DNA from 2 places in the Nocardioides sp. DN36 genome. Region 2 is predicted to be linked to the other one. Evidence: riboswitches for the same ligand, from Rfam matches in the RefSeq annotation. Region 2 holds a riboswitch; the other holds the start of a gene.

Region 1 (6,555 bases), 640 kb from region 2:
GCCCGCGGGAGCGCAGGAAGTAGACGTAGGCGAAGGCACCGTAGAAGAACAGCCCCTCGATGCAGGCCGCGAAGCAGATCAGGTTGAGCAGGAAGCTGCGCCGGTCCTCCTTCGTCTCGAGGCGGCGCACGTCGAACAGCTCGTCGATCCAGCGGAAGCAGAAGTCCGCCTTGTGCTTGATCGAGGGGATGTTGTCCACGGCGGCGAAGGCCTCGTGCCGCTCCTTCTCGTCGGGGACGTAGGTGTCGAGCAGGGTCAGGTAGAACTGCACGTGCACCGCCTCCTCGAACAGCTGCCGCGACAGGTAGAGCCGGCCCTCGGGCGAGTTCACGTGCTGGTAGAGGTTGAGCACCAGGTTGTTCGCCACGATCGTGTCGCCGGTGGCGAAGAACGCGACCAGCCGCGACACCAGGTGCCGCTCGGCGGCGGACAGCTTCGCGAGGTCCCTGAGGTCGGTGTGCAGGTCGACCTCCTCGACCGTCCAGGTGTTCTTGATGGCGTCGCGGTAGCGCTCGTAGAAGTGCGGGTAGCGCATCGGCCGGAGGGTGAGGTTCATCCCCGGGTCGAGCAGCATCCTGGTGTCGGTGGTGTCCGTGGTCGTCGTCATTCGCAGGCCTCGCAGGTCTCGGGGTTCTCCAGGGAGCAGGTGGTTCCTGAGGAGGCGACGGAGGAGCCGTCTCGAAGGGCGACCGCTTCCTGATCGGGGACGGCGGCGCGCGCGGCACCGACGGTCGTCTGCTGGATGCGCGTCGCGGGCCGCGAACGCAGGTAGTACGTCGTCTTCAGCCCGGCCTTCCACGCGTGGAGGTACATCGAGCTGAGCTTCCCGATGGTCGGGCTGGGCAGGAACAGGTTCAGCGACTGGCTCTGGTCGACGTACGGCTGCCGGGCCGCGGCCATGTCGACCAGCGCCCGCTGCGGCAGCTCCCACGCGGTCCGGAAGAGCACCCGCACGTCCTCGGGGATCGCGGCGATCCCCTGCACGGATCCCTCCTGCCGCTTCACCTGCTCGCGCACCTCGTTGGTCCACAGGCCTCGCGAGCGCAGCTCACGGACCAGCGCGGCGTTGACCTGGAGGAACTCCCCCGACAGCGTCTCGCGCTTGAAGAGGTTCGACACCTGCGGCTCGATGCACTCGTAGCAGCCGGCGATCGAGGCGATCGTGGCGGTCGGCGCGATCGCCACCAGCAGCGAGTTGCGCAACCCGTGCTCCGACACCTGCTCGCGCAGCCGGGCCCAGCGCTCGGTCTGGGTCGGCGTCACGCCCCACAGGTCCGGCTGCAGGTCGCCCCGCGCCGCGCGGGTGTCGGCGTACGCCGGGTGGGCACCGTGCACCGCGGCCAGCTCGGCCGAGCGCTCGAGCGCGGAGAGGTAGATCTCCTCCGCGACCCGGGTCGACAGCTCCCGAGCCTCGTCGGAGTCGAACGGCAGCCCCAGCGCGAAGAAGACGTCCTGCAGCCCCATGCAGCCCAGGCCCACCGGCCGCCAGCGCGGGTTCGACGCCGCCGACTCCGGGCTCGGGTAGTAGTTGATGTCGATGACCCGGTCGAGATAGGTCACCGCCGTGCGCACGGTGGCGCGCAGCTTGTCCCAGTCGAGCTCCCTCGGTTTCGAGACGCTCGCTGACGCTCGCTCCTCGACCAGCGGACGCAGGTGCTGGGCGAGGTTGACCGAGCCGAGGTTGCACACCGCGGTCTCGGCGTCGCTGGAGACCTCGATGATCTCGGTGCACAGGTTCGACAGGTGCACGACGTTGCCCGGCACCGCGGTCTGGTTGCAGGTGCGGTTGGACGCGTCCTTGAACGTCATCCAGCCGTTCCCGGTCTGCGCGAGGGTGCGCATCATCTTCGCGTAGAGGTCACGCGCCCGCACCCGGCGTACGACGCGACCGTCGGCCTCGGCGGCCCGGTAGGCCCGGTCGAACTCCTCGCCCCACAGGTCCGGCAGCTCGGGCGCGGCATCGGGGTCGACCAGGCTCCACTCCTCGTCCGCCTCGACCCGGCGCATGAACTCGTCGGGCACCCAGTGGGCCAGGTTGAGGTTGTGGGTGCGCCGGGCGTCCTCGCCGGTGTTGTCGCGCAGCTCGAGGAACTCCTCGACGTCGGGGTGCCACGGCTCGAGGTAGACGCACGCGGCCCCCTTGCGCCGGCCGCCCTGGTTGACCGCCGACACCGAGGCGTCGAGGGTGCGCAGGAACGGCACGATCCCGTTGGAGTGGCCGTTGGTGCCGCGGATCAGGGCCCCGCGGGAGCGCACCCGCGAGAACGAGATGCCGATGCCGCCGGCGAACTTCGACAGCGCCGCCACCTGTCCGTAGCGGGCGTAGATCGACTCCAGCTCGTCGCGCGGGCTGTCGACGAGGTAGCACGACGACATCTGGGTGTGCCGGGTCCCGGAGTTGAACAGCGTCGGCGAGCTCGGCAGGTAGGCCAGCGAGGCCATCAGCCGGTAGAGCTCGATCGCCTCGGCGGGGGTGGTCGCCAGCCCGCAGGCGACCCGCATCAGCCAGTACTGCGGGGTCTCGACCACGAGCCGGGTCTCCGGGTGGCGCAGCAGGTAGCGGTCGTAGACGGTGCGCAGCCCGAAGTACTCGAAGCGCAGGTCGTTGGCGGTGTCGATGGCCTGGTCGAGCTTGCGGGCGTTCGCCTCGACGAAGTCGGCGGTGGCGTCCCCGACCAGCCCCTCGAGCCGACCGAGCCGGACGGACTGGCTGAAGGACGCGATCTGCTGGCCGGCGACCTCCTTCTCGACGTACGCCGCCAGCAGCCGGGCGGCCAGCCGGGAGTACTCCGACTCGTTCGCGGTCAGCTCGGCCGCGGTCTGGATCGACAGCCGGTCCAGCTCCGCAGTGGTGGCGCCGTCGTACAGGCCCGAGATGGTGCGCGTCGCCACGGTGAGCGGCTCGACGTGCGACAGGCCGGTCGCGCAGCGCTCGACCGCGCGGACGATCTTGTTGAGGTCGACCGGTTCACGGTCGCCGTTGCGCTTGCACACCGTCATCGTGGTGCGCACGGTGGGTTGGGTCGTCTGGGTCATGCTGCTCTCTCCTCGCGAGCTCGCCGGGTGCCGGGGACCTGCGAGGAGACGACGACGCGGACGCGTCCGGTTCGAGGGCGCGCCCGTGCTGTCGTGCGACCCACCCGCGAGGTCCGCGACGAACCGCGCACAGGTCGTGCGCGGGCGCTGGCAGGTCTTCGGACTCGTGGGCACAACTCTCGACCCCTACTGACCGTCGCTTCCCAGCTCCATGGTGCGGAGCCAGTGCGTGTGACGGCGTTCGTTCCCACTCACCGCTGCGGGGCAGTCCCGGACTCGCACCGGGTTCCCTCTTGCCCCGGAGCGCCACCTGCAGGCGACGCTCCGGACCAGCACGAGCACCATATCCAGTGGCGTACGCCGATCACCGGCACCACATCTTGTGTCGGCGTGTCGAAGAACGCCCGGCCGTGTTGCGGTGGCCTGTCAGGCTGTCGTCATGCGGATCGTGATCGCCGGCGCGTCCGGCTTCCTCGGGAGCAACCTCGGCTACGAGCTGCGTCAGCGCGGGCACCTGGTGACCCGGCTGGTGCGCAGGCCCGCTCAGGAGCCGGACGAGTCCACGTGGGACCCGTACGCCGGCACCTACGAGCGCGACGTCATCGAGGAGTCCGACGTCGTGGTCAACCTCGCCGGGACGCCGACGGCCGGCAACCCCCACTCGTCGCGGTGGGCGCGCGAGCTGCGCGAGAGCCGGGTGACCACGACACGGGTGCTCGCCCGCGCCGTCGCCGAGACGGAGTCGAAGCCCGCGTTCCTCGCCGGCAACGGCATCTCCTGGTACGGCGACCACGGGGACCAGGTGCTGACCGAGGCCTCCGACAGCCGGGGGCACGCGCTCCTGACCGAGGTGACCCGGGACTGGCAGGCCGCGACCACGCCGGCGACGGAGGCCGGCGCGCGCGTCTGCGTGCTGCGCACCTCGCCGGTGATGGACCGGCGCAGCGAGCCGCTCAAGCAGCTGCGGCTGCTCTTCAGGGCGGGGCTGGGCGCGCGGCTCGGCGACGGGAAGCAGTACATGGCGATGATCTCGCTGCGCGACTGGGTGGGCGCGGTGGCCCACCTCGCGGAGCACCCCACCGCCAGCGGACCGTTCAACCTCTGCTGCCCCGAGACCCCGACCAACGCCGAGTTCACCAAGGCGCTCGCCGCGGCCGTGCACCGTCCCGCGATCGTCTTCGTGCCGAAGACCGCGCTCCGGGTGGGCGCGGGCCGGATGGCGCCCGAGCTGCTGGGCTCGCTCAACGTGCGGCCGGCCGCGCTGGCCGAGTCCGGCTACGAGTTCCGGGACCGCGACGTGGACGCCGTGCTGCGCACCGGGCTCGCCGGCTGACCGCCCGCGGGCTCAGCGTACGGGCACCCAGCGCGCCAGCGTGCTCTCGAGCAGCGCGGGCACGACGGGCTTGGTCAGGAAGTCGTCCATCCCCGCGTCCCGGCAGCGGTCCCGCTCCTCCGCGGTCGCCGCGGCCGTCATCGCGATGATCGGGATCCGGCGGCCGTCGCCGCGCATGGCGCGCACCGCGCGGGTCGCGTCGAAGCCGTCCATCACCGGCATCTGGCAGTCCATCAGGATGGTGTCGAAGCCGTCGGGCTCGTCGGCCAGCGCGGCCACCCCGGCGGCCCCGTTGTCGGCGATCACGACGTCGTAGCCCAGCCCGCGCAGCACCCCCTCGGCGACCAGCTGGTTGACCTCGTTGTCCTCCACCGCCAGCACTCGCCCGCGCGACTCGGCGGTCCCGTCGCTCATCGGCAGCGGCGCGGCCAGGCGCGGCTCACCGCGGCCCCCGAGCGTGGCCAGGGTGTCGAGCAGGCGCGAGGGCAGCACCGGCTTGCCGAGGAACGCGTCGAGGCCCGCGTCGGCGAGCCACTCGGCGGCGGGCTCGACCGCGGACGACAGCAGCGCGAGGCGGGTGTCGCGGTGCCGCTCCTCGGCGCGGATGATCCGCGCGAGCTGCTCGCCGTCGGCGCCGGGCATCATGTAGTCCAGCAGCACCACGTCGTACCTCTGGTCGTGGCGGACGGACGCGTCGAGCTCGACCAGGGCGTCGTACGCCGACTCCACGACCGTCACGTGCACCCGCCAGGCCTCGAGCTGCTCGCGCAGGATGAACCGGTTGGTCTCGTTGTCGTCCACGACGAGCACGTGCAGGCCGGCGACCGCGTCCTGAAGGGTCGACCCCGTCGGCAGCGACGCCGCCGTGGCGTCCGCGAACGGCGTGGTGAACCAGAAGGTGCTGCCGACACCCGGCTCACTGACGACGCCGATCTCGCCGCCGGTCGCCTCCACGATGCGCTTGCTGATCGCGAGCCCCAGCCCGGTGCCGCCGTACTCGCGCGTGGTCGAGCTGTCGGCCTGGGAGAAGGCGGTGAAGAGCTGGCGCTGCGCGTCGGGCTCGATCCCGATGCCGGTGTCGCGCACCTCGACCCGGACCCCCTCGGGACCGGCGCCGGCGCGGACGACGACCTCGCCGACGGAGGTGAACTTCACGGCGTTCGAGACCAGGTTGGTGATCACCTGGCCGAAGCGGACGGGGTCGCCGCGCACCATCGACGGCATCTCCTCCGCACTGGCCACCACGAGCTCGAGGCCCTTGGCGCCGGCCCGCTCCGCCACCAGCCCGACGCTCTGCTCGACGATGCTGCGGGGGTCGAAGTCGACCTCCTCCAGGTCGAGGCGACCCGCCTCGATCTTGGACAGGTCCAGGATGTCGTTGACCAGCGCGAGCAGCGAGCGGCCCGCCTGGTCCACCCCCTCGGCGAGGCGACGCTGGTGGGCGGTGAGGTCGGTCCGGCTGAGCAGCTCGCTGAGGCCGATGACGCCATTGAGGGGCGTGCGGATCTCGTGGCTCATGGTGGCGAGGAACTCCGACTTGGCCCGGGACGCGGCCAGCGCGTCGTCGCGCGCGGCGGCGAGCGCCTTGCCGGCCTCCTCGCGCTCCGAGACGTGGGCCAGCAGCACCAGCGTCTGGGCGAAGATCCCGACGTCGGACGCGGCCGCCTCCTCCCGGACCCCGGTGTCGGAGACCACCACGCAGGCGATCCGCTCGCCGGCCAGGGCCGGGCCGGCGATCAGCACGGCGCCATCCGGCCCCGGCGCCTGGACGACGGTGCGCTCGGCGACAGCCCGGGTCGCGAGGTCGCGGGCGGCGGCCAGCACGTCCTCGTCGTACTCGTTCCAGCCGGTCGGGAAGTGCACGAGCTCGCGCGCGTCGGTGGGGTCGGGGGCGGACACGAGCACCGCGGGCCACCGGGCGTAGGGGCGGACCACTGCCTCCGAGGCGACGAGCACGTCGACCAACGTGTCCGACTCGTTGGCCGCGGCGGCCATCGCGCTGAGGAACTCCAGGCCCTGCTCCGCCTCCTTGCTCTCGGTGACATCCTGCACCGTGCCACCGAGGCGGACGACCGCGCCGGAGCCGTCCCGGACCACGCGGGCGCGCGTGCGGACCCAGCGCACCCGGTCCCCGGCCGGGGTCGAGAGACGGGTGTCCATCTCCATCTCGTCCCCGTGGGCCATCA
Region 2 (6,555 bases):
GACGCGTGGAGGTTCCCGCTGGCATAGCCGACTGGTTCGTGGTCGATCGCCCAGGCCGCGCTCTCGCCGGCCGCCGGGGAGGTACGGGTGCGGTGGAACTCATGGCCGGTGACCTCCTCCCCTGCCTTGGTGAGGAGCGAATCGGTCGCGGCGACCGCAGCCGGGTAACGCAGCACGAGCCGCCCTGCCATCGCAGCCGTGGCCGGGAGGATGCCCGCCATGGGTGCGCCGTCGAGCGACTCGGCCAGGTAGAGCAACCCGGCGCACTCGGCGACCGTCGGGATCCCGGCTGCCACGGCGCTACGCAGATCGTCCAGCAGACCACGGTTGGCGGCGAGCTCGGCGGCGTACACCTCGGGGAACCCGCCGCCGAGGTAGATGCCCTGCGTGCCAGCCGGAAGGGCCGGATCGACGAGCGGATCGAAGGTGACGACCTCGCAGCCGGCAGCGGTCAGGAGCTCTTCGGTCTCCGCGTAGCGGAACGTGAAGGCGCGCCCGCCGGCCATCGCGACGACTGGCCGGTGGTCGCTGGCGCCGACCGACATCACCTCTCGTGCGGGGCTCCACGACTCGGCGTCCAGATGCGGCGCCGAGCGGGCGACCTCGAGGATCGCGTCGAGGTCCAGGTGGCGGGCCACCTGCTCCCCGAGCTGTTCGATCATCCGGATGGAACCGTCCCGTTCGGCGGCGGGGACGAGCCCCAGGTGGCGTGAGGGTGTGGAGAGCCGGACGTCGCGCGGCATCACGCCAAGGACCGGCAGGCCCGTTTGCTCGAGCGAGCCGATGATCTCGGCGGTGTTGCGGTCCGATCCCGCCTGGTTGAGGACGACACCGGCCACCCGGACTCCGGCGTCGAACGTCGCCATGCCGAGGGCGATCGCCCCCGCGGAGCGGGACAGCTTGGCGACGTCGATCACGAGCACTACTGGCGTCCGGGTGAGGGTGGCGACGTGCGCGGTGGAGGCGAATCCGTCGGTGCCCAGTCGTCCGTCGTACAGGCCCATGACGCCCTCGATCACCGCGATGTCCGCGCCGGACGCACCGTGCAGCAACATCGGGACGAGCCGCTCCTCGCCCACGAGGTGCGGGTCGAGGTTGCGGCCGGGGCGGCCGGTCGCCAAGGCGTGGTAGCCGGGGTCGATGTAGTCCGGACCGACCTTGTGGCCGCTCACCTCGTGGCCGGCGATCCGCAGTGCCGCCATCAGGCCGGTGGCGATCGTGGTCTTCCCCTGTCCGGTCGACGGTGCTGCAACGACGAGCCGGGGCAGGGCTACCACTCGATGCCCCTCTGGCCCTTCTGGCCGACGTCCATCGGATGCTTGACCTTGCTCATCTCCGTGACTAGGTCGGCAGCCTCGACGAGTCGGGGATCGGCATTGCGGCCCGTGATGATCACGTGCTGGAAGCCCGGGCGGTTGGTCAGCGTCTCTACAACGTCCTGGACGTCCACCCAGCCCCACTTCATCGGGTAGGTGAACTCGTCGAGGATCAGCAGGTCGTGGCTCTCGTCGGCCAGGCGGCGCTTGATCTCCTGCCATCCCTGCAGAGCCGCGGTCTCGTGGTCTTCGGCGTCACCCTGCTTTCGGGTCCACGACCAGCCGGAACCCATCTTGTGCCACTCGACCGGGCCGCCCTCGCCCGTCTCCTCGTGCAGCCGGCCCAGTCGCTCCAGAACGGTCTGCTCGCCGATGCGCCATTTGGCCGACTTCACGAACTGGAAGACACCGATCTTCCAGCCCTGGTTCCACCCGCGGAGCGCGAGCCCGAAGGCGGCGGTGGACTTCCCCTTGCCGTCGCCGGTGTGCACCACGAGCAGAGGTCGGTTGCGACGCTGCTTCGTCGTCAGGCCGTCGTCGGGGACGACGGCGGGCTTGCCCTGGGGCATCAGGCCGCTCCCTTCTGCGTGCGGGATCGGACCGTGCCGGCCAGCGCCTCAGCATTGACCTCGGCCACGGGGAGGTGTTCGGCACGCAGCAGCTCGGCGAGTCGCAGTGCGAGGCCAAGACGCAGGGGGCCGCTCTCGCCATCGATGACGACCGTCGTCACGCCGAGCCCGGCGACGTACTCCGCAGCCTGCTGTGACCGCGCGACAGCGTCCTTTCCGCCCGTCGCGCGACCGTCCGTGACCAGGACCAGGAGTGGTCGCAGCCGTGGATCGCGCATTCGCTCGCGGGTCAGCACGCGAGCGGCTTCGAGCAGCCCTTCGGCCAGCGGCGTACGTCCCCCTGCCGGAACTTCGTCGAGCCGCGCTGCAGCGATGTCGACGGAGCGTGTGGGCGGCAGCGCGACCGTCGCCTCGGCGCCTCGGAAGGTGACCAGGCCGACCTTGTCACGGCGGCGGTAGGCGTCGAGCAGCAGCGAGAGGATCGCGGTCTTCACCTGGGACATCCGCTTACGCGCGGCCATAGAGCCGGAGGCGTCAACGCAGAAGAGCACAAGATTGGCCTCCCGACCCTCCCGCACGGCGACCCGGAGGTCCTCGTTGCGCAGCTCCACGCGTCCGGTCGTGCGGCCGCGCGAGGACTGCTTGCCAGCGGCCGCCAGCAGGGTCTCCACCAGGTGGAGCGAGCCGGTGGGTCCGTCCGGCAGCCGGGCGCCGACGCGGCGACCGGTGCTCGCGAGGGCTCGGCTGCGTCGTCCGGCCGCGCCCTCGCCGAGCCCCTGCACCTTCAACAGCCGCGGTCGGTACGGCGCGGTGGCACGAACCGTCGAACCGGCCTCGGTGACTGCGAGAGGCGTCACCGGCGGCTCGCCGTCAGACTCGGGCGGAGTGTCGTCGGTCGCCGGCGCCTGGTCGCTGTCACCGTCAGCGGCCTCGTCCCACTGTCCGTCACCCTGCGCCTGATCCTGTGTGTTGTCCTCGGGAGAAGTCGGCGGCTCATCCGGGGCCGGTCCCTCCGGCGGCTCCGGCGGTAGCTCGTCGTCGCCGAGGATCTGGTCGAGCAGGTCCTCGTCGAGACCGGGAGCATCGAAGGGGTTGCGGCGGCGCCGGTGCGGCAGCGCCAGCAGCGCGGCGCGTCGGATATCGGCGCGGGTGACCTCGTCGCGACCCTCCCAGGCGGCGTGGGCGACCGCGGTGCGGGCGGTGACGATGTCGGCGCGAAGCCCGTCGACCTCGAACGTGGCACAGACTTCGGCGATCTTCATGAGCGCAGACTCGGTGAGCCGCACCTTGGCAAGACGCTCGCGGGCGGTCTCGACTCGCTCGGTCAGGGCGCGGTCCGCGTCGCGGTAGCGCGCGGTGAACGCGACCGGATCGGCGTCGTAGGCCATCCGGCGCCGTACGACCTCGGCGCGTAGCGCCGGCTCCCGGGGGGCGGCAACCTCGACGGTGAGCCCGAAGCGGTCCAGCAGCTGTGGACGCAGTTCCCCCTCCTCGGGGTTCATCGTGCCGATCAGCACGAACCGGGCCGCGTGCTCGACCGAGACGCCGTCGCGCTCGACGGTGACCTGACCCATCGCCGCGGCATCGAGGAGCAGGTCGACGAGGTGGTCGTGCAGCAGGTTGACCTCGTCGACGTAGAGGATGCCGCGGTGTGCTCTCGCGAGCAGTCCGGGCTCGTACTCCACCTTGCCGTGTGACAGCGCCCGCTCGAGGTGTAGGGAGCCGAGGACTCGGTCCTCGGTCGCGCCAACGGGTAGTTCGACGAGCCGCACCGGACGGACGATGGCCTCCGTCTCGGTGCCGAACGGGCCGTCGGGCGACGTGGCTGCCGGGTCGGCAGGGTCCACGGAGAACCTGTCGCCCGCGTACACATCGATGGGCGGCAGCACGGCGGCCAGCGCCCGCACCGTCGTCGACTTCGCGGTGCCCTTCTCGCCCCGCACGAGCACGCCACCGATCTCCGGCGAGATCGTCGTGAGGACGAGCGCGAGGCCCATGTCGTCCAGGGCGTCGGTCTCGCAACCGAGGACGGCTGAAAATGGGTAGTGCTGTGGCATGTGAGGCTCCCGCTCTGTTCGCCAGCAGTGACTGGTCGGGCGGGAGGCCGGTCTTCGGACTTGCCGAGTCCTCCGCTCAACTCATGAGTGGAGGCTCGGTTCACCGCAGCGGGCCTGTGCCGGAATCTCACCGGCTTCCCAGATTCTCCCCGTCCGCCGTCCCCACCGTTTCCGATGGCTGGGCCGTTGGGGCACCTCTCGCCTTGCGGGGCTCACGATAGCGTCTGCTCGCGTGATCACTGTGGTGGGTATCGGCGCCGACGGCTGGGACGGTGTGTCGGAGGTCGGCCGGGCCTGGGTCGAGCGAGCCCGCGTGGTGCTCGGTGGGCGCCGGCACCTCGACCTCCTGCCCGACGTGCCGGGGCAGCGCCGCGAGCCCTGGCCCTCTCCGCTGCGTGACCGGTTGCCGGCGCTGCTCACGTCCCTGGCGGACGAGGCGGCAGGCGGGCATGTCGTCGCCCTGGCGTCCGGCGACCCGCTGGTGTCGGGGATCGCCACGACCTTCATGCACCTGCTCGGGCCTGACGAGGTGACCGTCGTCCCGGGGATCTCCTCAGTCGCCCTCGCACGGGCGGCGATGCGCTGGTCGGCGGAGAGCCATGCGGTCGTGAGCGTGGTGGGTCGCGACGTCGCGCTGGTGCGCCGCGAGCTCGCCCCTGGCCGTCGGATCCTGGTCCTCTCGTCCGATGAACACACGCCGAGGGATGTGGCGGCGCTGCTGGTCGCGGAGGGGTACGGCGACAGTGAGCTCACCGTCCTCGGCGACCTGGGCGGACGCGAGCAGAGCTCTTTCCTGTTCGACAAGGCCGTCATCCTCACCGGCAAGGAGTTCGACCTCCCTCGGCTCAACGTCGTCGCGATTGACTGCGTCGGCCCGAGCCTCGGCGGCTGGGTCGCCGGTCTGCCCGACGACGCCTTCGAGCACGACGGCCAGCTCACCAAGCGCGACCTGCGCGCCAGCGCTCTCGCCCGGCTCTCCCCGACCCCGGGCGAGCACCTGTGGGATGTCGGCGCCGGAGCCGGCTCGGTCGGGATCGAGTGGATGCGCGCCCACCCGTCCTGCACGACGACGGCGGTCGAGGCGGACGCCGACCGTGCTGCGCGGATCAGCCGCAACGCCACGAGTCTCGGTGTGCCGGGGCTTGAGGTCGTGCACGGACGGGCCCCCGGCGCGCTCGCCGGGCTCCGCCCGCCGGACGCCATCTTCGTCGGCGGCGGCGCCACCCGCGACGGGGTGATCGACGCCTGCCTGACGGCGCTGCGACGGGCCGGCCGGCTGGTCGTGCACGGCGTGACGCTCGAGACCGAGATGCTGCTCGGTCGGCTCTACCGGAAGCACGGCGGCGAGCTGACCCGAGTCTCGGTCGAGACCAGTGCACCGGTCGGCGCCTTCACCGGGTGGACCCCGGCCCGTACCGTCACGCAGTGGGCACTGACGCGCTGACGCCGTACCTCTCCTCATGCAGGACGCTCGCCAACGGCGAGCGGTGCCGCCAGCCGTAGCGCTCCAGGTCAGGCACGTCCGGTAGCTCCGAGACGGCGCCGACGCAGAGCCACGCCACCGGCCGTACGTGCTCCGGCATGCCGACGAGGTCGCGCAGGAACTCCTCGCGGTAGAAACTGACCCACCCCACCCCGAGGCCCTCGGCGGTCGCGGCGAGCCAGAGGTTCTGGATGGCGCAGACCACCGAGTAGAGCCCGGCGTCGGCGATGGCATGCCGCCCGAGCACCCTCGGCCCGCCGCGGGTCGGGTCGTAGCCGACCACGATCCCGAGCCGCGACTCGCGGATCCCTTCGACCTTGATCCGCGAGAACGTCTCGGCGCGCTCACCGCTGAGCGTCGCCGCGAACGTGTCCCGCTCGAGCGCGACGTGGTCGGCGAAAGCGCTGAGCGCGTCCGGCGAGCGGACCAGCACGAAGTCCCACGGTTGGCTCATCCCGACACTCGGTGCACAGTGAGCCGCCGACAGCAGCCGCTCCAGCACCTCGGCGGCCAACGGCTCACCTGTGAATTCTCGGCGAGTGTCACGACGACGGTTGATGACGTCGTAGAGCTCCATCAGAGCCCCCGATCGCCGCGTCGCTTCGAGCTCCGGTCGCGGGCCGCGTCGTAGAGATAAGACTCGCCGCCCTCGCGGGCCAGCGCCCAGCCGACCAGGATCACGGCCGCCTGGCGCAGCCCTGCCGCCTCCACCACCTCCGAGATGGTCGCCACCGTGCCACGCAGCACCTGCTCCCCGGGCTGGCTGGCGCGGTAGACGACGGCCACCGGGCAGTCCTCGCCGTACTCCGGTTCGACCTCGGCCATCAGCGCCCGCACTCGCGTGATCGCCAGATGCAGCACGAGCGTCGAGCGGGTCGCAGCGAACGCCGCCAGCGACTCGGACTCCGGCATCGCGGTAGAGCGGGCCTGGGTGCGGGTCAGCACCACCGACTGCGCCACCAGCGGCACCGTCAGCTCGCTCCCGACCAGCGCAGCAGCGGCAGCATAGGCGGGCACCCCGGGCGTCACCGACCAGGCAACCCCGGCAGCATCGAGCCGGCGGGTCTGCTCGTGCAGCGCGGAATAGAGAGACGGGTCGCCGGACGTCAATCGCACCACCGTCTGCCCCG

Evidence for each region. Region 2 has a riboswitch for cobalamin ahead of ACZ43H_RS02630 (VWA domain-containing protein). Riboswitches for the same ligand answer to the same signal wherever they lie in the genome.
Region 1: linked by a shared signal. The riboswitch ahead of ACZ43H_RS05760 (ribonucleoside-diphosphate reductase subunit alpha) and the one ahead of ACZ43H_RS02630 (VWA domain-containing protein) in region 2 are both predicted to bind cobalamin.

What each region holds. Positions count from the first base shown of each region.
Region 1 is NZ_AP043823.1:991,604-998,158, reverse strand. Features, by position in the region: gene ACZ43H_RS05765 (ribonucleotide-diphosphate reductase subunit beta) at 1-607, opposite strand, end outside; gene ACZ43H_RS05760 (ribonucleoside-diphosphate reductase subunit alpha) at 604-3,036, opposite strand; cobalamin riboswitch at 3,169-3,385, opposite strand; gene ACZ43H_RS05755 (TIGR01777 family oxidoreductase) at 3,476-4,369, shown strand; gene ACZ43H_RS05750 (response regulator) at 4,382-6,555, opposite strand, start outside.
Region 2 is NZ_AP043823.1:355,259-361,813, reverse strand. Features, by position in the region: gene ACZ43H_RS02640 (cobyrinate a,c-diamide synthase) at 1-1,277, opposite strand, end outside; gene cobO (cob(I)yrinic acid a,c-diamide adenosyltransferase) at 1,271-1,885, opposite strand; gene ACZ43H_RS02630 (VWA domain-containing protein) at 1,885-3,942, opposite strand; cobalamin riboswitch at 3,972-4,118, opposite strand; gene cbiE (precorrin-6y C5,15-methyltransferase (decarboxylating) subunit CbiE) at 4,175-5,386, shown strand; gene bluB (5,6-dimethylbenzimidazole synthase) at 5,361-6,002, opposite strand; gene cobM (precorrin-4 C(11)-methyltransferase) at 6,002-6,555, opposite strand, start outside.